One region of the Streptomyces sp. NPDC003697 genome, then DNA from elsewhere that is predicted to be linked to it. Evidence: riboswitches for the same ligand, from Rfam matches in the RefSeq annotation. Region 1 holds a riboswitch; the other holds the start of a gene.
What was found. A riboswitch is a leader RNA that binds a small molecule or an ion and turns the genes downstream of it on or off. The one in region 1 is predicted to bind glycine.
Positions count from the first base shown of each region.

Region 1 (14,247 bases):
GAGGCCGAGGCCGTAGTCGTAGGCCTTCGTCGTGCCGGCCACGCAGAACAGGCCGAGACCGGCCGCGTCGAAGACGTTGACCGCGATCTGGATGCGCTCCACGTGCGGGTGCAGGAAGAACACGAGCAGCGCGGCGAGCAGCGGGGTGATGAAGTACCCCAGGTCCGTGAACGCGGCCGGCGGCACGGCCCCGATGATCAGGTCGCGGAACAGCCCTCCGCCCAGGGCGGTCACCTCGGCGAGCACGGCGATGCCGAAGACGTCGAAGTTCTTGCGAACGGCCAGCAGCGCGCCGGAGATGGCGAACACGAAGATGCCGATCAGGTCCAGTGTGTGCTGGACGGAGGGACTGAACAGTTGGGACAGCACCCGTACATTCTCACCCAGAGATGGGTGTCCGCCTTGCGATGGAAGGCGGGAGGGCGGTTGGGACCCCGTTGTGCCGGTTCGGCGTCCGCATGGCGCCCAGCCGCCGGGACGGCGGGGCGCCATGCGGACGCCGAACGGGAGAGCGCCGTGAGCCGCGCCCTCCTCGGGCGGGTGCCCGCCGCGGGGACGGGCCGGCTCCGCGCTCTCCCGTTCGGGTGGCTGCGTGACCGTGCGGGTCACACGTCAGTCGTCGCTCGACTCCCGGCCGTCGGACCCCACGGACCCATCGGGCTCGGCTGACGCCTTGGGGGCGTGGTCGCCGGACTCCTCCGCGGCCGGGGACGCCTCGGCTTCGGCGGGCGCGTCCGCCTCGGCGGTCGCGCCGCCCTTGACCGGAGCGCCGTCCTCCACAGCAGCCTCGCCCTTCGCGGGCGCCTCCTCCGCAGGAGCGTCGCCCTCGACCGCAGCCTCGCCCTTCCCAGGCGCGTCCTTCACGGGCGCCGCTTCCTCAGCGGACGCCTCCGCCACGGAAGCACCGTCCTGCACAGGACCGCCGTCCTCCACGGAAGCGCCGTCCTTCTCGGCGGTCTCCGCGGCCACTTCCGCGGCCACCGCCGCCGAGGTCGCCGCCGACTCGGCCAGGACCTCGTCGGACACCGACTCCGCCGCCTTCTTCGCGTCCAGCAGCAGCACCGTGTCCTGCGGCGCCTGGTCCTCGAAGTTCTCGGGGTGGTGGCACGCCACGCGCTGACCCGGCTTGAGCTCCTTCAGCGGCGGCTCGGTCGTGCGGCAGATCTCCGTCGCCTTCCAGCACCGGGTGTGGAAGCGGCAGCCGCTCGGCGGGGCGATCGGCGAGGGCACGTCGCCCTGGAGCAGGATGCGCTCGCTCTTGGCGTTCCTGCGCCGCGGGTCCGGGATGGGCACGGCGGACATCAGCGCCTTGGTGTACGGGTGCATCGGCGCCCGGTACAGCGAGTCCCGGTCGGCCAGCTCGACGATCTTGCCGAGGTACATCACCGCGATCCGGTCCGAGACGTGCCGGACGACGGACAGGTCGTGCGCGATGATCACGTACGTCAGGCCCAGCTCCTGCTGGAGGTCGTCGAGCAGGTTGACGACCTGCGCCTGGATCGACACGTCCAGTGCGGAGACCGGCTCGTCCGCCACGACCAGCTTCGGATTGAGCGCGAGCGCGCGGGCGATGCCGATGCGCTGGCGCTGACCTCCGGAGAACTCGTGCGGGTAGCGGTTGTAGTGCTCGGGGTTGAGACCCACGACCGACAGCAGCCGCTGCACTTCCTTCTTGATGCCGCCCTCGGGCTCGACGCCCTGGAGCCGGAAGGGTGCGCCGACGATCGTGCCGATGGTGTGGCGCGGGTTCAGCGACGAGTACGGGTCCTGGAAGATCATCTGCACGTCGCGGCGCAGCGGGCGCATCCCGCCGACGCCCAGGTGCGTGATGTCCTGGCCCTCGAACTCGACCGTGCCGCCGGTCGGCTCGAGCAGCCGGGTGATCAGCCGGCCCATCGTCGACTTGCCGCAGCCGGACTCGCCCACGACGCCGAGGGTCTCGCCGGAGCGCACCTCGAAGTCGATGCCGTCGACCGCGCGCACGGCGCCGACCTGGCGCTGGAAGAGGCCCTTCCTGATCGGGAAGTGCTTCTGCAGCCCGGTCACCTTCAGCAGGACCTCGCCGGGGGCGACGTCCCGGGTGAGGGTGGCCGCGCCGGAGGCCGTGGCCTTCTCGCCGTTGCTCTGGGCAGGGATGCTCACTGCCTTGTCCTCTGCGTTCTCACTCACAGCTTCGGCGCAATCTCTTCGGTCCAGATCCGCTGCCGCTGCTCCTGCGTCATGTGGCAGGCGGCCCAGTGCTGGTCGCCGACCTCGGTCAGCTCGGGGCGGACCGTGCGGGTGACGTTGTCCTTGGGCACGTCGGCGTACGGGCAGCGGGGGTTGAAGGCGCAGCCGGACGGGACGTTGATCAGGGAGGGCGGGGAGCCCTTGACCGGGATCAGGCGGTCCTGCTGCTCACGGTCCAGGCGCGGCATCGAGCCGAGCAGGCCCCAGGTGTAGGGGTGCCGGGGCTCGTAGAACACCTCTTCGGCCGGACCCCGCTCGACGCAGCGGCCGCCGTACATCACCAGGATGTCGTCGGCCAGCTCGGCGACGACGCCCAGGTCGTGGGTGATGACGATGACCGCGGAGCCGAACTCCTTCTGCAGGTCGCGGATGAGGTCGAGGATCTGCGCCTGGACGGTCACGTCGAGGGCGGTCGTCGGCTCGTCGGCGATCAGCAGCTCGGGGTTGTTGACCAGCGACATGGCGATCATGGCGCGTTGCCGCATGCCGCCGGAGAACTCGTGCGGGTAGCTGTCCACCCGCTTGTCCGGCTGCGGGATGCCCACCCGGTCGAGCATCTCGACCGCCCGCCTGCGGGCGGTCTTCTTGTCGACGTCGTGGTGGATGCGGTACGCCTCCACGATCTGCTGGCCGATCGTGTAGTACGGGTGCAGCGCGGACAGCGGATCCTGGAAGATCATCGCCATCTCGCGGCCGCGCAGCTTGCGGACGTGGTCCGGGTCGGCCGACAGCAGTTCGGTGCCGTCCAGCCAGATCTCGCCGGAGATCTGCGCCTTGCGCTTGCCGTACTGGCCGGCGGTGTGCAGGCCCATGATGCCGAGCGAGGTCACCGACTTGCCGGAGCCGGACTCGCCCACGATGCCGAGGGTCTTGCCCTTCTCCAGCCGGAAGCTGAGCCCGTCGACGGACTTCACCAGACCGTCGTCCGTGGGGAAGTGCACCTTCAGGTCGCGCACTTCCAGGAAGGCGGTCGGGGCGGGCGAGGTGACGGTGGGCTCGCCCACGGCCGCTCCGCTCTTGCTCAGTTCGGTCATGCGAGCCTCACTCGGGGGTCGATCACGGCGTAGAGGACGTCCACCACGAGGTTGGCGATGAGCACCGCGAGCGAGGTGATCAGGGTGACGCCCAGGATGACGGGCAGATCCTGGGTCTTGATCGCGTTGAGCACGGCCTGGCCGAGTCCGGGCAGGCTGAACGTGGTCTCCGTCAGGATCGCCCCGCCGATGAGGGCACCGAGGTCCATGCCGAGCATGGTGAGGATCGGCGTCATCGTCGAGCGCATGGCGTGCTTCCTGATGACGACCTGCTCACGCAGGCCCTTGGCGCGGGCGGTGCGGATGTAGTCCTCGCCCAGGATCTCCAGCATGGTGGCCCGGGTGATGCGGGCGTACATCGCCGCGTACAGGAAGGCCAGGGTGATCCAGGGCAGGATCATGCCGCCGAGCCAGCCGGTGAAGGAGTCCTCCAGGGGCACGTACTCCGCGTCGATCCAGCCGAGGCCGTAGGAGAAGATCGCCAGGCTGAGCAGGCCGGTGAAGTAGATGGGCAGGGAGACACCCGCGAGGGCCACGATCATCGCGCCGCGGTCCCACAGGCTGCCCCGCTTGAGGGCGGAGAGCACACCGGCGGCGATACCGAAGATCAGCCACAGCACGGCGGCGCCGAGCGCGAGTCCCAGCGTCACCGGGAAGCGGTCGGTCAGCACCGGCCAGATGGCCTGTTCGCTCTTGAAGGAGTAGCCGAAGCACGGCGCGGCGCACTGCGTGACGTCACCGCCGACCGCGTACGTGCGGCCTGCGAAGATGCCCTTGAAGAACTCCCAGACCTGGAGGTAGATCGGGTCGCCCAGACCCAGCTTCTGCCGGATGGCCTCGACGGCGGCGGGATCGGCCTGCTTGCCCACGAAGCTCGTGGCCACGTCGACGCCCGCCCACTTCGGGACGAGGAAGAAGATGCCGAAGACCACCACGATGATGACCACCAGCATCACTGCGGCGGCGAACAGCCGCCTGATGAGGTAAGCGAGCACAGCTTACGGCCCGCCGCGGACCGCGGGCCCCGGAGATCGTCCAGGGCCCGCGGTCACGCCGCGCCGGCCTTCACCTGCCTTTCGTGCCGTACGGCGGGTGTGCCGGGTTTACTTCGCGGACTTCAGACCGAGGTTGACGAAGTCGTACTGACCGCTGTAGGCGTCGGTCGTGTACACGTTCGCCAGTCGGTTCGAGCGCCAGTTGATGAACTTCTCGAAGACGAAGGGCAGGTAGTAGCCGCCCTCCATCACCTTGTGGTTGATCTCCGTGGCGATCTTGGTCTTGCCGGCGTCGTCCAGCGTGTTGACGTACTGGTCGAACAGGCCGTCGATGGCCTTGTCCTTGATCAGGGCGTAGTTGTTGTTACCGCTCTGCAGGATGTACTTGCTGTCCCACAGCGGCAGACCGAAGCCCTGGACGGACGGGAAGTCCGGGCCCCAGCCCATGATGATGATGCCGTAGCCCTTCTTCTTCACGTTCGCCGGGCTGCCGATGATGCCGGTGGTCTGCGAGCCGTCGTACTGGTCGATCTGGACGTTGATCCCGATCTTCTTCAGCGACGCCTGCAGGGACTCGGCGGTGGCCACCTCGACCGGCTTGTTGTTGCGGACGGCGATGGTGGTGCTGAAGCCGTTCGGCTTGCCGCAGGCCTTCAGCTCCTCCTTGGCCTTGGCGGCGTTGCCGCTCTTGTTGGCGCCGGCCAGCTGGTACGGGTCGTACTTCTGGCCCTCGGCGCCCGGCACGGACGGCGGCAGCATGTTGGTGCCGATGTCGCCACCGGCGACGGGGCCACCGCGCGCGGTCTGCAGCGACACGTGGTCCGCGCCGTAGATGACCGCCTTGCGGCAGTGGATGTTGTCGAACGGCGCCACGCTCTGCGGGAAGACCGCGTAGCGGATGTAGCCCGAGACCGGGTTGTCCAGGTTGGCCCGGTGCTGCTTCAGGGCGGTGGTGCGGCCCTGCGGCGACATGCCGGTCTGGTTGATGTCCAGGTCGTAGTCACCGGCGATCAGACGCGCGTCCAGGTCGTTGGCGTTCGAGAAGAACTTGACCGTGATCTTGTCCGGGTAGGCCTTGCGGATCGGGTCCGAGGACTGCTTCCACGCGGTGTTGCGGACCAGGGTCAGGTCCTTGCCCGGGTTGTACGACTCGAACTTGTACGGGCCGGAGGAGAAGGGGTGGAGCGCGTACTTGGACTTGGTGTCCTTGTCCTGGCGGACCGGGGAGGCCGAGGTGAGGCCCAGCATCTCCTCGAAGTCCGAGTTGGCCTTCGGCAGCTTGAAGACGACGGTCTTGTCGTCGGGCGTCTCGATCGCCTTCAGGCCCAGCTTGTCCGCGGTCTTGTCCTTGTACGGGCCCTGGTACGCGCCCGTGGGGTCGAGGACGTCCTTGAGGTAGGTCGGGCCGCCGGACAGCACGTCCTGCGCCCAGACGCGCTCGATGCCGTACTTGACGTCCTTGGAGGTGATCGGCTTGCCGTCCTCCCAGGTGACGCCGTCACGCAGCGTGTACGTGTACGTCTTGCCGCCGTCGGTGACCTTGGCCAGGCCGGTGGCGAGGTCCGGGGTGAGCTCGGCGCCGGTCTTGCCGGGCTCGGTCTTGTTCGTGACGAGCTGGCGGCTGTAGTAGCGCGCGAAGTTCCACATGAAGCCGTAGTAGCCGCGCGTGGTGTCCCACGAGTCGGCGTCCTGGGCCGCACCGAACTTCAGCACGCCGCCCTTCTTGGCCGCCGAGGCCTGGGCGACCTTGTTGTTGGCGGCGTCGAAGCCGGCCGCACCGTTCTTCGAACCGCCCTTGCCGTCGTCGCCGCCGCCGCACGCCGCCGTGGTCAGCAGCGCCGCGACCACGGCGGCAGCGGCCACGGCCTGCTTGCGCCGCCCTGAGGTGCGTTGGGTAGTCACGATCCTGGATCCTCCGGATTTGATGAGAGACCCCGTGGGCAGCGCCACGGGAGGCTTGGGGTACGGCATCAGCGGGAGCCCTTCGGGTCCAGCGCGTCGCGCACGCCGTCGCCGAAGAGGTTGAAGGCAAGAACGGTGATGAAGATCGCCACGCCGGGGATCACCATGTACATGGGATCCGAGTCGTAGTAGTCGATCGCGCTCGAGAGCATCTGCCCCCAGGAGGCCGTGGGCGGCTTGACGCCCACGCCCAGGAAGCTGAGTGCCGCCTCGGTGAGGATGTTGGTCGGGATCATCATGGTCGTGTACACGATGATCGGCGCGACGAGGTTGGGCAGCAGCTCCTTGAAGAGGATGTAGAAGCGCCCCGCGCCCAGGGAGCGGGCGGCCTCGACGTACTCGCGTTCACGCAGCGAGAGCGTCTGGCCGCGCACCACGCGTCCGATGTAGGGCCAGCCGAAGAAGCCGATGACCAGGATCATCACGAAGACGCGCACACCCGTGCCGGTGAGACCCAGCATCGTGGTGGGCATGACGGAGACCAGCGCGATGATGAACAGCAGCTGCGGGAAGGCGAGCAGACCGTCCATCACCCGGCTGATGACCGCGTCGATCCAGCCGCCGAAGAAACCGGCCAGGATGCCGAGGATCGTGCCGACGACGACGGCGACCAGTGCGGACAGGAAGCCGACCAGCAGGGAGATGCGGGCGCCGTGGACGATGCGGGCGAAGATGTCGCGGCCGCTGACCGGCTCCACACCGAAGAGATGGTCGCCGCTGATGCCGCCGAGGGAGCCCGTGGGCGTGCCGAACAGGGGGTCGATCAGGTCCTCGTGGTGGGTCTCCGGGTCCTGGCCGACCAGGTGCGCGATCACGGGCGCCAGGATCGCGACCAGGATGAGGAGCAGCACGACGACACCGCCCGAGAGGGCGAGCTTGTCCCGCTTAAGGCGTTCCCAGGCGATCCGGCCCAGGGAGCGCCCCTGGACGGCCTTCGCGCCGGTGGTGGCTACCGCCGCTTCGTCGGCCGCGCTCGGGGCCGCTTCCGCGGTCGGCTCGTGCAATGGTGCCGTCATCAGGCAGGGACCCCTCTCAACCGGCGGTAGCCGGCCCGCACTTGCCGCTGTGGCGGCATGATCAGTCCGTCGTACACAGGGGCGAAAGGCCCCCTGGTGCGGGAGTCTTCAACGCTTTGGCGATCTGTTGCCAGACTTGACGGTGAATGGATGCGTAAACGTGATGCTGTCTGGGGGGTTCCGTTATCCGGACACTGGGTAACGGGGGTCGGACGCGGACCAATTGGAGCAATCAGTGGGAGAAGCGGACGTCTCGCCCTCATCTACGCGCGAAGAAGGGCTCCCGGTTCGGAAGCCCTCGGTGCCGGTGGACGGTGCCGCGCGTCAGTAGCCGCCGCGGGGCTGCGGGTACCCGTAGCCGGCCGCCGGGGCCTGCGCGGGGGCGCCGTGCGCCTCGCGGTCGTAGAACGGACGGGCGTTGGCGCGCAGCCACATCGCGATGGGGTCGTACTCGTCGGACATCGCGACCGTGGAGACCGGCAGACCGTCGGGGACGGCGCCGACGGACTGCTGCATCATGGCGCGCACCGAGTCGACGGCCGGCGGGGAGGTGTCGTACACGTCGAGGCCGATGGCCAGGTACGGCGCCCCGAGCGCGGGCTGGACCCAGGCACGGCGCAGCGAGCGGACCGCCGGAGTGCGGTGCGCGTTCTGCGCGAGCAGGGCGTAGAACTGCGCGACGTCGATGGCCGGTTCGGACAGCCTCAGCGGTCCGGCCGGCTGGCGGTCCAGGCCGGTGGCGATGCGGCGCAGGTCGAGCCAGGGGATGCCGACGCCACCGCCGGGGGCGTGCGGGTTCAGCCAGAGGCCGTAGTGGTCGGGGTAGAGGGTGCGGGCGACGTCGAGGCCGTCCACCACCTCGTACGACCGCATCCAGCCGCTGGCCGACAGCTCCTGCGCGGAGGTGACGCAGGGCGCGTAGCCGTGGCCGTCGACCTCCATGTGACCGTACTGCGCGTCGGGGGAGCCGGCCTGGCCGTGCCAGAGCAGCATCCAGACCTGGCCGGAGGAGGGCGTCGCGAGCGCGCGCAGGAGTGCCTCGTAGGCGTCGTACCGCCCGGGCGTCACCTGGCGCAGCATCTGCTCGACCTGCCCGGCCGCGGCGGTGCCAGCGCTCACCTTTTTACCGCCCCTTCATGCAACCAACACTCCGACCGAGCCGTGCGTCCAGTGCCCGGGCAGGCCGCGTTCACACGACATCGCCCGTGGACGCTCTAGCTTAAGCCGCCCCGCGGCGCGGGACCCGCCGCCGTCGGCCCGCGACCGCGGATCGCCCGGGCCGCCGACGTCCCACGCGGCGCGACCCGCGCGCGGTCACCGCCCGCGTCCCGGCCGGGCTCCTTCAGTGGCCCTGCTGGTAGAACGGCCGCACCGTCGCGCGCATCCACTCCCCCACCGGGTCCTCGGCCACGTCCAGGAGAACCAGGTTCACGGGCCATGCGACCGGGACCCGGCCGAGGGCGCGGCCGAGGGCCTCCAGCGGCCGGGCCCGCAGGTCGCCCTCCCAGTGGGACAGTTCCACGCCGACGAACATGACCGGGTCGGCGGTCTCGACGGCGGCGAGGCAGCGGCGGGCGGTGAGCACCACGCCGGTGCCGTCGAACTCCGCGGAGGCGGCGGCGAGGAAGTCCACCGGGTCGTCCTGCCAGTCCGGTTCGAACAGCCGGACCCGGCCGCCGGTCACCGGGCCGTCCAGCGACGTCCGCCCCGCCCGGCACAGCTCCGCCACGGCCTGCGGGGGCAGCGGGACACCGACCACGCCCTCGGGATTCACGGCGATGCCGACCTGCGGGGGCAGCCCGCGCGCGAACTCCACGGCGGGCGCGACGGTACAGGGCATGTGGGCGCCGGCGACCTGGCGGAACTGCTCCTCGGAACTGAAGACCGGCACGTACGCCTGGCCCTCGATCTCCAGCGTGGGCAGGTCGAGCGGACCGCTGTGCGGACCGCCGCCGTTGGGCAGCGGCACCCAGACGAAGCTGCGGCCGAGCACCTCGAGGATGCGCCCGCCGGCCGAGGGCATGCCGAGCGACGCCGACAGCACCTCCTCCAGCTCGTTGCCGGGCCAGCCGCCGTGCGGTTGGGGGTGCGCCTGTGCCGGGAAGTCAGCGGGGATGTCCGCCGGGAAGTCCATCTGCCTACCGCCTGCTGTGAACCACGGGTGTGGCTGAAAGGCTAACGGGTCCCGCGCCGCCCCCTCCGATGCCCACGGAGCGGGCTCCCCGCCCGGGGGTCCCCCGCCGCGGAACGTGCCGCCCGCCGCCGCCGGCCCGCACCGCCGCACGCGGGCGCCCCCCGGTGGCACCACCGGCGCCACCCTCGCACAACGGGCCGACCCCACCGGTGCACGGGCGCACACGGGCGGGCGCCACTGCGGCGCGGGCCGGGCGTGGGCCCGCGCCGCCGCCGCACGGGCGCACGCCCCCGGTGGCGCCGTGCATCACCCCGTGAAGTCGATGCGCCGCAGCGTGTCCGCCGCGTCCCGGTCGAGCAGGACGGCCGAACCGCAGCCGTCGGGCAGGCGGCCCCGTTCGGCCGCGCGCAGCAGTCGTTCGGCGGCCGTGCGGTGGCGCAGGAAGGCGTAGCGCGAGACGCCGCGGCCGCGCTCGCGCTGGCCGGCCAGGGCCGCGGCGGGCGGAACGTCGAGCAGCAGCAGGTGCAGTGTGCCGCCGCGGCGGCGGGCGGCGCGGGCCAGCCAGCCGCGCACCCAGGCCTGCGTCCCGCAGTCGTGCACCACGATCCCCTCACCGGTGCGCAGGGCGCGACGCAGCCCCGCGTAGTGGGCGAGGCGGACGAGCGGCCGGTAGACCGCGTACGGCAGGAACCGCGCGAGCCGGTCGTCGAAGCGGTCGCGGGTGTCCTGGGAGTCGATGCGGGTGCCCCGCACCGCCCGGCGCATCAGGGTGGACTTGCCGCTGCCGGGCAGGCCGGTCACCACGACGAGGTCGCGGGGCCCGAAGAGCAGGGCGTGCGGGCTGCGGCCGGCCCGTTCGCGCAGGTCCCGGACGACGGGCGCGGGGCGCTCCCCGGACCGCACGCGGGCCGGAGCCGCGGGACGCCCCGGCAGTGCTTGGGCCCGTTGCGGCAGCGCGAGTGCCGGAGTCGTGGCGCGTGCCGTGGTGCTGTTCACCGTGATCGCCTCCCCTGGAGTGGTCACAGATCCCCTCCCCCTCGAGTGTAAAAAGAAGGTAATACCCGGTGTCTCGCGTTTTCGTGCACGTAACGCCACAACCCGGTTACGGATGCGGTCCTGCCAGGAGCGGGCGGGGCGTGCAATGATGTTCGCGCCAACTGCATACCGGCCGTTTGAATCCGCGCGGGAGAGTCCCCGGCAGCCGTTTCGCCGGGGCGCCGAAGGAGCAAGTCCCTCCCTTGAATCTCTCAGGCCCCGTCACCGCGCGGGCGAGGCACATCTGAAAAGCGGGCCGCCCGTGCGGCCCCACCCAAGGTGCAAGCCGTGACCCGGCCCGGCTCCCACGCGGACCGGTGGTCATGGCGAACCTCTCAGGTTCCGATGACAGATGGGGAGGAACGTTCCTCGCCCGCCCCCCGCCCGGCCGCGCCCGCGCGGGGGACCCCCATCGCCTGGAGACCGACCGATGAGCAGTACCGAACCCGCACCCAAGCGCCGTACCGCGCTCGACGCGCTGCACCGCTCCCTCGGTGCGACGATGACCGACTTCGCCGGCTGGGACATGCCGCTGCGCTACGGCTCCGAGCGCGACGAGCACCTCGCCGTCCGGACCAGGGCGGGCCTGTTCGACCTGTCCCACATGGGCGAGATCACCGTCACCGGCCCGCAGGCCGCGCGGCTGCTGAACCACGCCCTGGTCGGCAACATCGCCTCCGTCGGCGTCGGCCGCGCCCGCTACACCATGATCTGCCGGGAGGACGGCGGCATCCTCGACGACCTGATCGTCTACCGGCTCGCCGAGAGCGAGTACATGGTCGTCGCCAACGCCTCCAACGCCCAGGTGGTCCTCGACGCGCTGACCGGGCGGGCCGCCGGCTTCGACGCCGAGGTGCGCGACGACCGCGACGCCTACGCCCTGATCGCCGTGCAGGGGCCGGAGTCCCCGGGCATCCTGAAGTCGCTGACCGACGCCGACCTGGACGGTCTGAAGTACTACGCGGGCCTGTCCGGCACCGTCGCCGGCGTCCCCGCACTGATCGCCCGCACCGGCTACACCGGCGAGGACGGCTTCGAGCTGTTCGTCGCCCCGGCCGACGCGGAGAAGCTCTGGCAGGCGCTGACCGACGCGGGCGCCCCCGCCGGGCTGGTCCCGTGCGGGCTGTCCTGCCGCGACACGCTCCGCCTGGAGGCGGGGATGCCGCTGTACGGGCACGAGCTGACGACCTCGCTGACCCCGTTCGACGCGGGTCTCGGCCGGGTGGTGAAGTTCGACAAGGAGGGCGACTTCGTCGGGCGCGAGGCTCTGCTGGCCGCCGCCGCGCGCGCCGAGAACGACCCGCCGCGTGTCCTGGTCGGCCTGGTCGCCGAGGGCCGCCGCGTCCCGCGGGCCGGCTACGCCGTCGTCGCCGGCGGCCAGGTGATCGGCGAGGTCACCTCCGGCGCCCCCTCCCCCACGCTCGGCAAGCCGATCGCCATGGCCTACGTCGACGCCGCGCACGCGGCGCCGGGCACCGCCGGCGTCGGCGTGGACATCCGGGGCAGCCACGAGCCGTACGAGGTCGTGGCGCTCCCGTTCTACAAGCGCCGGAAGTAGCAACCGGTCGGGCGGGGCCCGGCGCCGTCGGACGCGCGCCCGGCCGCCCGCGTGTGACACCGGGCACTTTCCCCCGCTCGCCGGCACCTTCGTCCGTCCCCCGTCACCACCACCGACCCGATTAAAGGAGAATTCACGCCATGAGCAACCCCGAGCAGCTGCGTTACAGCAAGGAGCACGAGTGGCTGTCGCCCGCCGAGGACGGCGTCGCGACGATCGGCATCACCGAGTTCGCGGCCAACGCGCTCGGCGACGTCGTCTACGCCCAGCTCCCGGAGGTCGGCACCGAGGTGAGCGCGGGCGAGACCTGCGGCGAGCTGGAGTCGACCAAGTCGGTGTCCGACCTGTACTCCCCCGTCAGTGGTGAGGTCACCGAGATCAACGAGGACGTCGTCAACGACCCGTCGCTGGTGAACTCCGCGCCGTACGAGGGCGGCTGGCTGTTCAAGGTGCGGGTGACGGAGGAGCCGGCCGAGCTGCTCTCCGCCGACGAGTACGCCTCCCACACCGCCGGCTGAGGAAGACCCAGCGACATGTCGATGCTGAACACCCCCCTGCACGAGCTCGACCCCGAGGTGGCCGCCGCGGTCGACGCCGAACTGCACCGCCAGCAGTCCACGCTGGAGATGATCGCCTCGGAGAACTTCGCCCCCGTCGCGGTCATGGAGGCCCAGGGCTCCGTCCTGACCAACAAGTATGCCGAGGGCTATCCCGGCCGCCGCTACTACGGCGGCTGCGAGCACGTCGACGTCACCGAGCAGATCGCGATCGACCGGGTCAAGGAGCTGTTCGGCGCGGAGTACGCCAACGTGCAGCCGCACTCCGGCGCCTCCGCCAACCAGGCCGCGCTCTTCGCGCTGGCCCGGCCCGGCGACACCATCCTCGGCCTGGACCTGGCCCACGGCGGCCACCTGACCCACGGAATGCGGCTGAACTTCTCCGGCAAGCAGTTCCACGTGGTCGCCTACCACGTGGACGACGACGGCCTGGTCGACATGGCCGAGGTCGAGCGGCTGGCCAAGGAGCACCGCCCGAAGGTGATCATCGCCGGCTGGTCCGCGTACCCGCGGCAGCTGGACTTCGCCGCCTTCCGCCGCATCGCCGACGAGACCGGCGCCCACCTGTGGGTCGACATGGCCCACTTCGCGGGCCTGGTCGCCGCCGGTCTGCACCCGAACCCGGTGCCGTACGCGGACGTGGTCACCTCGACCACCCACAAGACGCTCGGCGGCCCGCGCGGCGGCATCATCCTGGCGAAGAAGGACTTCGCCAAGAAGCTGAACTCCTCGGTGTTCCCCGGCTTCCAGGGCGGTCCGCTGGAGCACGTCATCGCGGCCAAGGCGGTGTCCTTCAAGGTCGCCGCCTCCGAGGAGTTCAAGGAGCGGCAGCGCCGGACGGTCGAGGGTGCGAAGATCCTCGCCGAGCGGCTCACCGCGCCGGACGCCCGCGCGGCCGGGGTGAACGTCCTGTCCGGCGGTACGGACGTCCACCTGCTCCTGGTCGACCTGCGCGAGTCCGAGCTCGACGGGCAGCAGGCCGAGGACCGCCTCCACGAGGTCGGCATCACGGTCAACCGCAACGCCGTCCCGAACGACCCGCGGCCGCCGATGGTGACGTCCGGCCTGCGCATCGGCACGCCCGCCCTGGCGACCCGCGGCTTCACCGCCGACGACTTCGCCGAGGTCGCGGACGTCATCGCCGAGACCCTCAAGCCGTCCTACGAGGCGGAGACGCTCAAGGCGCGGGTGAAGGCGCTGGCCGACAAGCACCCGCTCTACCCGGGTCTGAACCGGTAGAACCCCTTCGCCGGGCACCGCGCACACTGGACCGTGGGCGCGGTGCCCCTCGCGCGCCCGCCCGGCACGCGGCGCCCACCCCGCGCCGGTGCCGCCGTCGCACGTCCCGCACACCCGTACCCGGTGCCCACCCCGCACCACCCCGTCCTGAGGAGTCACCGTGGCCATCTCGGTGTTCGACCTGTTCTCGATCGGCATCGGCCCGTCCAGCTCCCACACGGTGGGCCCGATGCGCGCGGCGCGCATGTTCGCCCGCCGGCTGCGCAACGAGGGCCTGCTCGGCTCCGTCGCGTCGCTGCGCGCGGAGCTCTACGGCTCCCTCGGCGCGACCGGGCACGGCCACGGCACGCCGAAGGCGGTGCTGCTCGGCCTGGAGGGCGCCTCGCCCCGGACGGTCGACGTGGAGAGCGCCGACGAGCGGGTGGAGACCATCCGGACCGCCGGCCGGATCAGCCTGCTCGGCGAGCACGAGATCCCGTTCTCCTTCG
Region 1 covers NZ_JBSFNN010000058.1:858-15,104, reverse strand. The annotation lists gene ACWDNY_RS21715 (trimeric intracellular cation channel family protein) at 1-369, opposite strand, end outside; gene ACWDNY_RS21710 (ABC transporter ATP-binding protein) at 613-2,142, opposite strand; gene ACWDNY_RS21705 (ABC transporter ATP-binding protein) at 2,166-3,263, opposite strand; gene ACWDNY_RS21700 (ABC transporter permease) at 3,260-4,258, opposite strand; gene ACWDNY_RS21695 (ABC transporter substrate-binding protein) at 4,367-6,160, opposite strand; gene ACWDNY_RS21690 (ABC transporter permease) at 6,229-7,236, opposite strand; gene ACWDNY_RS21685 (enhanced serine sensitivity protein SseB C-terminal domain-containing protein) at 7,561-8,316, opposite strand; gene ACWDNY_RS21680 (enhanced serine sensitivity protein SseB) at 8,579-9,370, opposite strand; gene ACWDNY_RS21675 (AAA family ATPase) at 9,677-10,366, opposite strand; glycine riboswitch at 10,544-10,643, shown strand; glycine riboswitch at 10,644-10,767, shown strand; gene gcvT (glycine cleavage system aminomethyltransferase GcvT) at 10,836-11,963, shown strand; gene gcvH (glycine cleavage system protein GcvH) at 12,104-12,481, shown strand; gene glyA (serine hydroxymethyltransferase) at 12,497-13,759, shown strand; partial or broken gene ACWDNY_RS21655 (L-serine ammonia-lyase) at 13,920-14,247, shown strand, end outside.

Region 2 (14,247 bases), on a different contig from region 1:
GCATCACCTACCGGCAACTGGACTACTGGGCGCGCACCGGTCTGGTCGAGCCGAGCGTGCGGCCCGCCTACGGATCCGGCACGCAGCGTCTGTACAGCTTCCGCGACGTCGTGGTCCTCAAGATCGTCAAGCGGTTCCTCGACACGGGGGTGTCCCTCCAGAACATCCGCACCGCCGTCCAGCACCTGCGCGAGCAGGGTTTCCACGACCTGGAGCGTCTGACGCTGATGAGCGACGGCGCCACGGTGTACGAGTGCACCTCCCCCGACGAGGTGCACGCGCTGCTCCAGGGCGGCCAGGGCATCTTCGGGATCGCCGTCGGCGTCGTCTGGCGGGACGTGGAGAACGCGCTGTCGCAGCTGCACGGGGAACGTGTCGACACCGGCGAGACGCTGCTCGGGCACAATCCGGCCGACGAGCTGGCGCGCCGGCGCAACAGGGCGGTCTGACACCGGCCGTCCGGTCCGGGGACCCGCCACCGGTCCGCACCCGGCCCGGGCTCGCCGCCGGTCGTCCGTTTCCCGGGTTTCCGGGTTCTCAGGTTCTCAGGGTTCCCGGGCTCCTCGCCCGCCGCCGGTGCGCCCGCCGTGCGACGTTGTCAGTGGCGTGGTGCAGCATCGGAGATGTGAGAACCGCGCCCACGATCCTGCACCTCGACATGGACGCCTTCTTCGCCTCGGCGGAACAGGCGTCCAAGCCGAGCCTGCGCGGGAAGGCCGTCGTCGTGGGCGGTCTCGGACCGCGCGGTGTGGTCGCCACCGCCTCGTACGAGGCGCGGGTCTTCGGGGTCCACTCGGCGATGCCGATGGCCCAGGCACGGCGGCTGGCGCCGAACGCCGCGTACCTGGTGCCGCGCTTCACCTTCTACCGGGCGATCAGCGAGCAGGTGATGGGGCTGCTGCGGGCGCTGTCGCCGCTGGTGGAGCCGCTGAGCCTGGACGAGGCGTTCGTGGACCTGGAGGCCGGGGGAGCGGCCGGGGACGCCGAGTCGGCCCGGGCGGTGGGCAGGAAGCTGCGCGCCGACATACGCGCGGTCACGGGTCTGACGGGATCCGTGGGCCTCGCCGCCTCCAAGATGCTCGCCAAGATCGCCTCGGAGCAGGCCAAGCCGGACGGCCTGGTGCTCATCGAGCCGGGCACCGAGCGCGCCCTGCTCGAACCGATGCCGGTGCGGACCCTGCCGGGTGTGGGACCGGCGACGGGCGACCACCTGCGGCGGGCGGGCATCCACACGGTCGGCGAGATTGCCGAGGCGGGCGAGGACGAGCTGGTCCGGCTGCTGGGGAAGGCGCACGGGCACGCGCTGCACGCCATGGCGCTGGCGCGCGACGAGCGGCCCGTGGTCGCCGAGCGGGAGGCGAAGTCGGTCTCGGTCGAGGACACCTACGACGTCGACATCCACGACCGGCTCCGGGTGGGCCTGCAGGTGCAGCGGCTCGCGGACCGGTGCGTGCGGCGGCTGCGCGGGGCCGGACTGTCGGGGCGGACGATCGTGCTGAAGGTCCGGCGGTACGACTTCTCCACGCTGACCCGGTCGGAGACCCTGCGGGGGCCCACGGACGACCCGGCCGTCGTGCGGGAGGCGGCCGCCCGGCTGCTGGACTCCGTGGACACCACGGGCGGTGTGCGGTTGCTCGGCGTGGGGGTCACGGGGCTCGCCGACTACACGCAGGAGGACCTGTTCGCCCAGGCGGCCGGGGTGCGGGAGGCCGGACCGGCGGAGGAGCCGGCGGAACAGGGGCCGTCCGAGGAGCAGCCGGAGCCCGGCGAGCGGCGCTGGCCGGCGGGGCACGACGTGCGCCACGCGGTGCACGGACACGGGTGGGTGCAGGGCAGCGGCCTGGGCCGGGTCACCGTCCGGTTCGAGACGCCCGGCTCCGGACCGGGGCGGGTGCGGACGTTCCGCGTCGACGATGCCGATCTGGAGCCCGCTGATCCGCTTCCGTTGGTGGAACTGGGGCCGGGTGAGGAGGGCGGGCGGGTCTCCACGGCGGCTGAGGGAGCCGGTGCTCAGGTCTCCTCGGAGCCCGCCAGCTTGCCGAACTCGTGGTCGGGGACCGGGGGAGCGGAGGCGACGTCGAGACCGTAGTGGTGGTACAGCTGCAGTTCCTGCTCCGGGGAGAGATGGCGGCCCACGCCGAAGTCGGGAGCCTCCTTGATCAGTGCGCGGGCGAAGGGCACGCGCAGGGTGCCCTCGACCAGCTCGCTGGGCGCCAGGGGCACGAAGGCGTCCCGGGAGAACAGGCCCGTGCGTATCGCCGCCCACTCCGGCACCCCGGTCGCGTCGTCGAGGTACACCTCGTCCACGGTGCCGATCTTGTTGCCGTCGCGGTCGAACGCCTTGCGCCCGATCAGATTGCGCGGGTCGATTTCGGTTCGCACAGGGCCCTCCACTGCGTCGCGATGGTTCGCACCTCATCCGTAAGCACTACGAAAGAGCACAAACGGCACTGCGGCCACTCGAAGGCCTGGCCGGCGTGCCCGCTGGTAGGCTGGCAGCGGCTGCTGACCCCGTGCGGGAGAGTCCTCCGATGACGTCGGAGGCGCCGAAGGAGCAAATCCTCCCCGGAATCTCTCAGGCCCACGTACCGCAGGGGCGAGGTCACTCTGGAAAGCAGGGCGGGTGTCGACGGCGTCCGCTCTCACCGACGGGGAAAGCCGGAGCCTTCGGGCGACCCGGTGAAGCTCTCAGGTCGAGATGACAGAGGGGGAGGCCGTCCGGGCACCCGTGCCGTGGTGCCCTCGAAGGTCGCGTCAGACCAGGAGGCCTCCGCAATGACCGCCCATCGCACTCCGCTTTCCGAACTCGAACGGGGAACGCCCTTCGAGCAGCGCCACATCGGCCCCGACCAGGAGGCCCGGGCCAAGATGCTCGCGCAGGTCGGCTACGGCTCGCTGGACGAGCTCACCGCCGCGGCGGTCCCGGACGTGATCAAGAACGCCGATGGGCTCGCCCTGCCGGGCGCGCGCACGGAGGCCGAGGTACTGGCCGAGCTGCGCTCCCTCGCCGACCGCAACCAGGTCCTCGGCTCCATGATCGGCCTCGGGTACTACGGGACGTTCACCCCGCCCGTGATCCTGCGCAACGTCATGGAGAACCCCGCCTGGTACACCGCCTACACCCCGTACCAGCCCGAGATCTCCCAGGGCCGCCTCGAGGCGCTGCTGAACTTCCAGACGATGGTGGCCGAGCTCACCGGCCTGCCGACCTCGGGCGCCTCGCTGCTCGACGAGGGCACCGCGGCCGCCGAGGCCGTGGCGCTGTCCCGGCGCATGGGCAAGAACAAGAAGGGCCTGTTCCTGGTCGACGCGGACGCGCTGCCGCAGACCGTCGCCGTCATCCGGACCCGGGCCGAGCCGACCGGCATGGACGTCGTCGTCGCGGACCTGAGTGAGGGCATCCCCGCGGAGATCGCCGGCCGCGACATCAACGGCGTGCTGCTGCAGTACCCCGGCGCCTCCGGTGCCGTGCGCGACCTGAAGCCGGTCATCGACCAGGCGCACGAGCTGGGTGCGGTCGTCACGGTCGCCGCCGACCTGCTCGCCCTCACCCTGCTGAAGTCCCCCGGCGAGCTCGGCGCCGACATCGCCGTCGGCACCACCCAGCGCTTCGGTGTCCCGATGGGCTTCGGCGGGCCGCACGCCGGCTACATGGCGGTGCGCGAGAAGTTCGCGCGCAGCCTGCCCGGCCGCCTCGTCGGCGTCTCCGTCGACGCCGACGGGCACAGGGCCTACCGCCTTGCGCTGCAGACCCGCGAGCAGCACATCCGCCGCGAGAAGGCGACCAGCAACATCTGCACCGCCCAGGTGCTGCTCGCCGTCATGGCCGGCATGTACGCGGTCTACCACGGCCCCGAGGGCCTGAGGACCATCGCCCGGCGCACCCACCGCTACGCCACGGTCCTCGCCGAGGGCCTGAGGGCCGGCGGCGCCGAGGTCGTGCACGGCGCGTACTTCGACACCGTGACCGTCAGGGCCGGGGGCCGTGCCGCCGAGATCGTCGCCGCGGCGCGCGACCACGGCGTCAACCTGCGCCTCGTCGACGCCGACCACGTGTCGGTCGCCTGCGACGAGACCACCACGCGGGCCCAGCTGGCGGTCGTGTGGAGCGCCTTCGGTGTCGAGGGCGACGTCGAGGCGCTGGACGGTGCGGCCGGTGACACCCTTCCGGACGACCTGCTGCGCACGGACGACTACCTGACCCACCCGGTCTTCCGCCGGCACCGCTCCGAGACGGCGATGCTGCGGTACCTGCGCCGGCTCGCCGACCGCGACTACGCGCTCGACCGCGGCATGATCCCGCTGGGCTCGTGCACCATGAAGCTCAACGCGACGACCGAGATGGAGCCGGTCACCTGGCCCGAGTTCGGGCAGCTGCACCCCTTCGCGCCGGCCGAGCAGGCCGAGGGCTACCTCACGCTCATCCGTGAGCTGGAGGAGCGTCTCGCCGAGGTCACCGGCTACGACAAGGTCTCCCTCCAGCCGAACGCGGGTTCGCAGGGCGAGCTGGCCGGTCTCCTCGCCGTTCGCGGCTACCACCGCGCCAACGGCGACGACCGGCGCACCGTGTGCCTCATCCCGTCCTCGGCGCACGGCACCAACGCCGCCAGCGCCGTGATGGCGGGCATGAAGATCGTCGTCGTCAGGACCGCCGAGGACGGCGAGATCGACGTCGAGGACCTCCGGGCGAAGATCGAGCAGTACCGCGACGAGCTCGCGGTACTGATGATCACCTACCCGTCCACGCACGGTGTGTTCGAGGAGCACGTCGCCGACATCTGCGCCGCCGTGCACGACGCCGGCGGCCAGGTGTACGTCGACGGCGCCAACCTCAACGCGCTGGTCGGGCTGGCCAAGCCGGGCCACTTCGGCGGCGACGTCTCGCACCTCAACCTGCACAAGACCTTCTGCATCCCGCACGGCGGCGGCGGTCCGGGTGTCGGCCCGGTCGGCGTGCGCGCGCACCTGGCGCCGTACCTGCCCAACCACCCGCTGCAGCCGGCCGCCGGCCCGGAGACGGGCGTCGGTCCGGTCTCGGCGGCGCCGTGGGGCTCGGCGGGCATCCTGCCGATCTCGTGGGCGTACGTCCGCCTCATGGGCGGCGAGGGCCTCAAGCGCGCCACGCAGGTGGCCGTGCTGTCCGCCAACTACGTCGCCAAGCGCCTTGAGCCGCACTTCCCGGTCCTGTACACCGGCCCCGGCGGCCTGGTCGCCCACGAGTGCATCATCGACCTGCGCCCGCTGACCAAGGCGACCGGCGTGAGCGTCGACGACGTGGCCAAGCGGCTGATCGACTACGGCTTCCACGCGCCGACGATGTCGTTCCCGGTGGCCGGCACACTGATGATCGAGCCGACCGAGTCGGAGGACCTGGCCGAGCTCGACCGGTTCTGCGACGCGATGATCGCGATCCACGCCGAGATCGAGAAGGTCGGTTCCGGCGAGTGGCCCGCCGACGACAACCCGCTGCGCAACGCCCCGCACACGGCGGCCGCCCTCGGCGGCGAGTGGCTGCACGCCTACAGCCGTGAGGAGGCTGTCTTCCCGGCCGGCGTCGCGGTCGCGGACAAGTACTGGCCGCCGGTGCGCCGCATCGACCAGGCCTTCGGCGACCGGAACCTGGTCTGCTCCTGCCCGCCGCTGGACGCGTACGAGGACTGAGCGCCGCACCTGGGCTCCGCCCGGCCCCTCTCCGGGGGCCGGGCGGAGCCTTTCGTGCGTCGGGGGTGCTTGTCGTCAGGGGACGGACGAGGGCACGCGCTTCGCCCGGGGTGCGGTGTGCGGGGGCTCGCCGGGCCGTGGCGCGCGGTGTCCGGTCGTGTCGCGTGCGGGCCCGTCGGGCCGTGCGCTCGCCGCGTGGTGCGGGGGGCGTCCTGCGGTGCGCTGCCGGGGCCGCCTCGGCCGGCTGCCGCGCCTCAGGCCGGATAGGCGTGTGTCTGGGTCGCCTTGACCGTCGCCCAGACGCGGGCGCCGGGGTGCAGGCCGAGCTCGGCGGCGGCCACGGTCGTGAGGTCGGCGGCCAGCCGGAGCTCGCCGGTGAGGTCGGCGCGGACCTGGTCGCCGTGGCTCTCCAGTCCGGCGACCTCGCAGGCCCACAGGTTGCGTGCGCTGGAACCGGTGGGCCGGTCCCGGTGCAGGGTGACCGCACTCGGTGGGAAGGCGACGAACACCGCGCCGGTGAGTTCCTCTGCGGTGGTGACGGCGGGGCCGGCGTCCAGCCGGACGGAGTGCCCCTCGGCCCGTCCCCGGTAGAGGTTCAGCCCGACGAGCCGGGCGATGTAGTCCGTCCGGGGACGGCGGGCGATGTCCGACGGGGCGCCCTCCTGGACGACGCGTCCGTCTTCGACGACGACCAGCCGGTCGGCCAGCACCATCGCGTCCAGCGGATCGTGCGTGATCAGGATCGCGACCGCCTCGAACTCCGCCAGGTGGCGGCGGAGCCGGGCCCGGACCTCCAGACGGGTGCGGGCGTCGAGTGCCGCGAGCGGCTCGTCCAGGAGCAGCAGCCGGGGGCCGGTGGCCAGGGCGCGCGCGAGGGCGACGCGCTGGGCCTGGCCGCCGGACAGCCGGCGTGGCCTGGCGCCCGCGTGCTCGGCCAGGCCCATGCGCTCCAGCCACGCGGCGGCCCGGGCGCGGGCCTCCCTCTTGCCGGCGCCGTGGCAGCGCGGACCGAAGGCCACGTTGTCCAGGGCGGACAGATGGGGGAAGAGCAGGTAGTCCTGGAAGACGACGCCGACCGGGCGCTCCTCGGGCGGGGTACGGTCCAGCGCGACGCCGTCGAGGCGCAGATGACCGCCGGTCAGCGGCAGCAGACCGGCGAGGGCGCGCAGGGCGGTGGTCTTGCCCGCGCCGTTCGGCCCGAGCAGCGCGACGACCTCGCCGGGTGCGGCGGTGAGGGCGACGTCGAGGTGGAAGGAGCCGCGGTCGACGACGAGCCGGGCGTCCAGGCCCTCGTCGCCGGCGCCTTCAGGCAGCACGCCGGTCGCCGTGCCGTCGATGTCGGTCATGAGGCGGGTGTCCAGAGGTCGTGGGCGAGGGCCGTCTCGGAGCGCGGGGTGCGGTCGTCGGGGGTCATGGCGCCGTCATCCAACGGTCCCGCAACCCCGCCAGCACCGCGATCGACACGGCCAGCAGCACCAGGCTCAGCGCGATCGCCGCGGCCGGGTCGTTCTGCAGGGCGAGGTAGACGGCGAGCGGCATGGTCTGCGTACGGCCGGGGAAGTTGCCGGCGAAGGTGATCGTCGCGCCGAACTCGCCGAGCGCCCGCGCCCAGGCGAGCACGGCGCCCGCCGCGACGCCGGGCGCGACGAGCGGCAGGGTGACGCGGCGGAACGCGGTGAACCGGGACGCGCCGAGGGTCATGGCGGCCTCCTCGAAGCGGGGATCGGCGGCGCGCAGGGTGCCCTCGACGCTGATGACCAGGAACGGCATGGCCACGAAGGCCTCCGCCACCACGACCCCGGCCGTGGTGAACGGCAGCGTGATCCCGAACCACTTGTCCAGCCACTGCCCGGCGACGCCGTTGCGGCCGAGCGCCAGCAGCAGCGCCACGCCGCCCACCACGGGCGGCAGCACCAGCGGCAGGGTCACCAGCGCCCGTACCAGACGGCGTCCGGGGAAGTCCGTGCGCGCCAGCAGCCAGGCCAGCGGCACCCCCAGGACCAGGCTGATCGCGGTGGCCGCGGTGGCGGTGACGAGGGAGAGCCGCAGCGCCTGCCACACTCCCGGGCTGGTCAGCTGTGCCGGAAGGTCGCCCCAGGGAGCGCGCAGGAGCAGGGCGAGCAGCGGCAGCAGCAGGAAGGCGAGACCCACCAGGGCGGGGACCAGCAGGGGCAGCGGTGCGCCGCGGGGCGTCGGGCGGCGCCCGCCCCGCGGCCCGACCCGTGGGCGGGCCGCGGTCCCCGACCCGTCCCTCCCGGTCACGGCGCGAGGAACCCTGCCTCGGACAGGACCTTCCGGCCCCGCGGGGACCTCACCAGCTCGATGAACGCCGTGGCCGCCGCGGTGTTGCGCGCGTTCCCGAGCAGGGCGATCGGATAGTCGTTGACGGCCGTGGACGACTCGGGGAACTCCACGCCCTCCACCTTGTCACCGGCTGCCTTCACATCGGTCCGGTAGACGACGGCCGCGTCGGCCTCCTTCAGCTCCACCTTGGTCAGAGCGCTCTTGACGTCCTGCTCGTAGGAGACCGGTGTCAGGCTCAGCCCGGCGGTGTCGAGGGCCTTGCGGGCGGCGGCACCGCACGGGACCGTCCTGTCGCACAGCACCACCTTCAGGCCGGGCCGGGTGAGGTCCTTCAGGGAGGAGACCTTGTCCGGGTTGCCCGGCAGGGTGGCGATCTCCAGCTGGTTGCGGACGAAGGGGACCGGGGTGCCGGCCGCGTCCTTCCGGTCCGTCACGACCGCCATCGTCCTGGTGCTGGCGGCGGCGAACACGTCGGCGGGCGCGCCGGCGGTGATGCTCGCGGCGAGCGTGTCACTGCCGCCGAAGCTGAAGGTGACCTCGGTGCCCGGATACTGTCGTTCGAACTCCCGTCCGAGGGTGGTGAAGCTCTCCTTCAGCGAGGCGGCGGCGAAGACCGTGACCGTGCCGGACGGCCTCCGGCCGGACGAGGTCGAGGACCCGGACGCTTCCGGCGCCTGCGCGCCGGGGGAGGAACAGGCGCTCAGGGCGAGCAGCACGGCCGCTCCGGCAGCGGCCACCAGCGGACTCCGGCGTGCGGGGCGGGTCATGTAGGTGCTCCCTCGTGTCGGTGGCCGTGCGGCGATGATACTGCCGCGGATGCGAGGGGGAAGCCCGCAGTTACGTCGCAGGAGCAAGGCAACCGGGCTACCGGTCCCGGCAGGTGCGATCACGTCGCAGGGAGCCCCGCGGGCGGGCTCCGCGGGCCGGTGGCGGGCACGGGCGGCTATGTGCGGTCGATGTGCACATTCGTCGACTTCACGCGGGCGGTGGCCTCCATGCCGACCTCCAGGCCCAGTTCCTCCACGGCCTCCCGGGTCAGCAGCGAGACCAGGCGGTGCGGACCGGCCTGGATCTCGACCTGGGCCGCCACGTCGCCGACCTTGACGGCGGTGACGATGCCGGGGAAGGCATTGCGGACCGACGTCTGCGAAGGGGCTTCCTCGTCGCCTCCGGTCCGGGCCAGTTCGACGGAGAACGCGGCGAGGTCGCGTCCGTCGATGAGCCGTCGCCCGGTGTCGTCGCGGTGGGTGGCGACCCGCCCCGCGTCGGCCCACCGTCGTGCGGTGTCCGGGCTGACGCCGAGCAGCCGGGCCGCCTGGCCGATCGTGTAGGACTGCATGCCGGTCACGATAGGGCCCCGGGGGCCACGGGCGCCGATCCGGAGGGGCGGCGGCCTCCCGCGCGCGTCGGGCGGCCCGGGCCGCCCGACGCGGGATGGGTGGCACGGGCCCGGGAACCGGATCAGCCGACGTGCACGTGCGGGCGCCTGGCGCGGTCCGGCTCGGCCTCGCGCAGCACCTCACGGGTGACCGGGGCGATCTCGCCCTGGCCGAACAGGAAGAAGCGCAGGAAGTTGGCGAAGGGGTTGCCCTCCGTCCACTCGAAGTAGATGTGCGGGGTGCGGCCGGTCGTGTGCTGTACGTGCAGGAGAAGGGCGGCCAGGGCGTTGGGGACGGAGGCGGAGTCCATGGTCAGGACGCGGTAGCGGCCGTGCAGGACCTCGCCGCGCACCGTCAGGCTGGCCTCGAACTCGGACGGGTCGGTGACGTTCACCTCGGCGAAGACGAAGTCCTCCGGGCCCGCCATGTCGTGGTCCTTGCGGATCTGCTCGATCTTGTCGCGGTACTCGTTCATGTCCCGCTCTTGAGGTTCGTTGGCGATGAAGCGCAGTGTCCGGCTGGCCATGTCCCGGACGAACCGGTCCGCCAGCGGGTCCAGCGTCACGCTCGTGACGCGGAGCTCGAAGGCGCGGGCCAGCCGGGACAGCAGTGAGACCAGCATGATGCCCGTGATGAAGCACGCACCGATCTTCACGCCGTCCGGACGCTCGATGATGTTGGCCACGGTCGTGTAGAGGAACACCGTCGAGATCACGGAGAAGGCGACCGTCCACCTGCGGTGGCCGGCCCTGCGGGCGGCGATGGTCACCGCGATCGCCGCGGAACTGATCAGCACGAGCACGCCGGTGGCGTACGCGCCGCCCTGGGCGTCGACGCTGGCGTCGAAGATCCAGGTGACCAGGAAGGCGATGATCGTGAAGACGAGCACCATCGGGCGGACCGCGCGCGCCCAGTCCGGGGCCATGCCGTAGCGGGGGAGGTAGCGCGGCATCAGGTTCAGCAGTCCGGCCATCGCGGAGGCGCCCGCGAACCACAGGATCGCGATGGTCGAGACGTCGTAGACCGTGCCGAAGGCGCTGCCCAGGTACTCGTGCGCGAGGTAGGCGAGCGCCCGCCCGCTGGCCTGACCCCCGGGCTTGAACTCCTGTGCGGGGATCAGCAGCGTGGTGATGAGGCTGGTCGTGATCAGGAAGCAGCTCATGATCAGGGCGGCGGTGGTCAGCAGCTTCTTGGTGTCACGGATCCGGCCGGTGGGCCGTTCCTCGGTGTCGTCCGGGTCGCCCCGGACGTGCGGCATGACGGCGACGCCGGTCTCGAACCCGGAGAGGCCGAGCGCGAGCTTCGGGAAGACCAGCAACGCCACGCCGACCATCATCAGGACGTCGGCGTGCTGGGCGGTCAGGGCGGCGGTCCAGTCCGTCACCAGCCACCCCTGGGTGAACACGTGCCACAGCCCGGTGGCCACCACCACGGCGTTCAGCCCCAGGTAGACCGCGACCAGCGTGACGGCCACCCCGATCGCCTCCAGGAACCCCTTGAGGAAGACGGCGCCCAGCAGCGCCACCAGCAGCAGCGTGATCAGCACCTGGTGGCCCTGCAGCGCGCTCGTCAGGTGCGGGTTCTGGATCAGGTGGGTGGAGGCGTCCGCGGCCGACAGGGTGATGGTGATGAGGAAGTCGGTGGCGGCGAAGCCCAGCAGGGTCAGGACGAACAGCTTGCCCTTCCAGAAGGACAGCAGCCGCTCCAGTATGGCGATCGAGCCCTCGCCGTGCGGGCTCTCCTCGGCCACCCGGCGGTACACCGGCAGGGCGCCCGCGAGCGTGACCAGGACCAGCACCAGGGTCGCGACCGGTGACAGCAGACCCGCCGCCAGGGCCGCGATGCCCGGCTGGTAGCCCAGCGTGGAGAAGTAGTCGACACCGGTCAGGCACATCACCCGCCACCACGGCTGTCCCCGGTCGGGCTGCGGCTGGGCATGCGGGGCCTGCTGCGCGCCCTTGCCCATGTCGGACAGACCCTCCAGCAGCCAGGCGCGCAAGCGGCTGGTGAGGTGTGCGGTGGCGGCCATCGGACTGCTTCCGGTGGAGTGCTCCGCGTGTGGTGGGGACACTCACGCGGACGGTCACACCAGCGTAGGCGGAGCGTGACGTCCGGGCTCGCGGAGGCGAGCCCGACGGCGTGGCTTTCCGGTCCTGTCTGCCGGCAGGACTCAGGCGCCCTAGGCGGCGGTGATCACCCGATGGGCGTCCAGCGGGCGGTGCGGCGCGATGACGCGGCCGTCCGGCAGGAGCTCACCGGTGTCCTCGAAGAGCAGTACCCCGTTGCACAGCAGGCTCCACCCCTGCTCCGGGTGATGGGCCACGAGACGGGCGGACTCCCGGTCGGCGGAGGCGGCGGAGGGGCACGGCGGCTGGTGCTGGCACATGGGTCGGATCTCTCGCTGTGTGGTCTGGTGTGAGGTGGGCGTTTTGTCTGTACTGCAGCTGGACGTATTCTCCATGACCGCTCCCCGTGGTGTTGAGTCGGCGTGGGCCAGTCTTCCCTCACGGGCGTGCGCTCCGCAGGGATTTCGCGGCACCACTCCTCACAGGTTGGAGACGTGTCGCCCGCGCGGATGGTTCAGCCCAACTCCCCTGTCACTTCGGGTGGTTCGCGATGGTCGGAAAGGGCTAGTCCACGCCGGTCCCGGCTCTCCTCGGCCCCTTGGGGCGCCGCGGTGCCCGGCCGTGCGTGACGGTGGTGAGCGGTTGCGCCGAACGGCTCACGCGGGTGCGCGTGCCGCGCCCCGCTCCCGGGCGATCCGGGAACGGGGTGCGCGGGGGACGACGTGCTCGCTCTCAGGCGGCGGGCGACCCCATGAGCCGCACGCGCGTCACACGGCGGGTGAGGACCGGGAGGAGTTCCTCGACCCGGTGCGGCCGGTGGGAGGCGATGCCGGGCGGGGCCGGCGCCAGTGGGACGAGTGCGTCGGCCGGGGCAGGGTCGCCGGTGGCGCCGTCCGCCGCCACGTCGCCGTGCAGCCACAGGGTGAGCATGTAGAGGCCAGGCACCGACAGCAGGCGGGCCTGGTAGGACCGGGCGGTGGTCTCGGCCTGGCGCAGGGCGCGCTCGGTGGAGGTGACGTAGGGGCCTTCGAAGAAGTGCGAGAACGCCCAGCCGTCCGGGGTCAGCATGGTCTCGGCTGCGGCCACGGCGTGGTCGCCGCAGCGGATCAGGAAGCGCCACCCGGCCAGCCGGGTGGCCCAGGCGCCGGTGGCGGTCATGTGGTCCAGGACGTGGACCGGCAGCGGGAACTCGGCGGTGACGGGACCCTGGGCCGAACGCAGGGCGGGAGTGCGGGCCTCCCGGACCGCGGTGGGGGAACCGAGGGCCGTGAGGACGGAACGCAGCGCGGGTGCGGGCGCCGGGGGGAGGTGAAGCGGCATGGTGGGTCGCCTCTCATTCGACAGGCACGGTGGCGCGAGGGCGGGGCGTGGGCGGACGGCACTGTCAGTTCTGTGGGGAGGGCAGGGCAGGGCGGGGCCGGGGGCCGGTGTACGAGGGGTGCAGGAGTACGGCCTGTGCCACACATGACCCGGACGGCAGGACCCCAGGCCGTGGGCGCCAACCTTCTGCCTCCGGACGAGCTTATACGACGGATGTTCACGCAATGTTTCCGCTAGCGGCGCCCGGTCCGAACAGCAAGAGGCTATTCGGTCGAAAATATGAGGGGAAAATCCTGGTTTCCCGTGAGCGGTGCCGCCACGACCTCGGGTGGTCCCGGTCCGGCAGTCGGCCCGTTCTCGTCGGCGTTTTTCACCAGTTCCCCGGGGCACTCGCAACCGCGTTGTGCTCCATGCCGCGTGAATGTGCCTCCGGTCTCCCGGGACCAGGGTAGCGGGCGCGGGGCGGGCGCGGGACGTTATCGATCGCGTTCGCGGGGCATCATGACACCTGACCGGGACCCCGGCGGCCGCAAGCTCGGCCCGCCCATCCGAGGAAGGACACAGCGATGGGGGAAAAGGTCGTGGCGGGCCAGTTCGACCTGTCCGATCGCCACCGCTACCGTGACAAGCTCCGACGGTGCCTTACGGGGCTGGAGCGGCTTCTGGAGGAGAAGCGGTTCGACCGCCCCCAGAACCTCATGGGGCTGGAGATCGAATTGAATCTCGTCGGCTCCGACGGCATGCCCAGAATGCTGAACGCGCAAGTGCTGGAACGCATCGCCAGCCGTGACTTCCAAACGGAACTCGCGATGTTCAACCTGGAAGTCAACATCCCCCCGCACCGCCTGGGGGCGCGGGTATTCGACCGGCTCGCCGAGGAGCTGACGACTTCCCTGGCATATGCGCACCGGAAAGCGGGCGAGGTCGACTCCGGAATAGCGATGATCGGCATTCTGCCGACCCTGGACCGGGACGACCTGGTGTCGTCCAATCTCTCCGACGTCGACCGCTACACCCTGCTCAACGATCAGATCGTCGCGGCCCGGGGCGAGGAGTTCACGCTCGACATCGACGGCGTGGAGCACCTCAGGTGCACCTCCAAGTCGATCGCGCCGGAGGCCGCCTGCACCTCCGTGCAACTGCACCTGCAGGTGACCCCGAACCGCTTCGCCGACGTGTGGAACGCGGCGCAGGTCGCCTCCGCGGCACAGATCGCGGTGGGCGCCAACTCGCCGTTCCTGTTCGGTCGTGAGCTCTGGCGCGAGTCCAGGCCGCCGCTGTTCCAGCAGGCCACCGACACCCGCCCGCCCGAACTGCAGGCCCAGGGCGTGCGGCCGCGCACCTGGTTCGGCGAGCGCTGGATCTCCTCGGCGTACGACCTCTTCGAGGAGAACCTGCGCTACTTCCCGGCGCTGCTGCCGATCTGCGACGACGAGGACCCCCTCGCGGTCCTGGACCAGGGCGGCATCCCGAAACTCGCCGAACTCGTGCTCCACAACGGCACCGTCTACCGCTGG
Region 2 covers NZ_JBSFNN010000084.1:7,352-21,598, reverse strand. The annotation lists gene ACWDNY_RS25930 (MerR family transcriptional regulator) at 1-449, shown strand, start outside; gene ACWDNY_RS25925 (DNA polymerase IV) at 626-2,089, shown strand; gene ACWDNY_RS25920 (PRC-barrel domain-containing protein) at 2,011-2,382, opposite strand; glycine riboswitch at 2,507-2,601, shown strand; glycine riboswitch at 2,602-2,715, shown strand; gene gcvP (aminomethyl-transferring glycine dehydrogenase) at 2,776-5,661, shown strand; gene ACWDNY_RS25910 (ABC transporter ATP-binding protein) at 5,916-7,007, opposite strand; gene ACWDNY_RS25905 (ABC transporter permease) at 7,072-7,923, opposite strand; gene modA (molybdate ABC transporter substrate-binding protein) at 7,920-8,732, opposite strand; gene ACWDNY_RS25895 (TOBE domain-containing protein) at 8,909-9,304, opposite strand; gene ACWDNY_RS25890 (amino acid transporter) at 9,427-11,373, opposite strand; gene ACWDNY_RS25885 (DUF5999 family protein) at 11,524-11,730, opposite strand; gene ACWDNY_RS25880 (hypothetical protein) at 12,143-12,730, opposite strand; gene ACWDNY_RS25875 (glutamate--cysteine ligase) at 13,297-14,247, shown strand, end outside.
Region 2: another riboswitch for glycine. It lies ahead of gcvP (aminomethyl-transferring glycine dehydrogenase); the one in region 1 lies ahead of gcvT (glycine cleavage system aminomethyltransferase GcvT).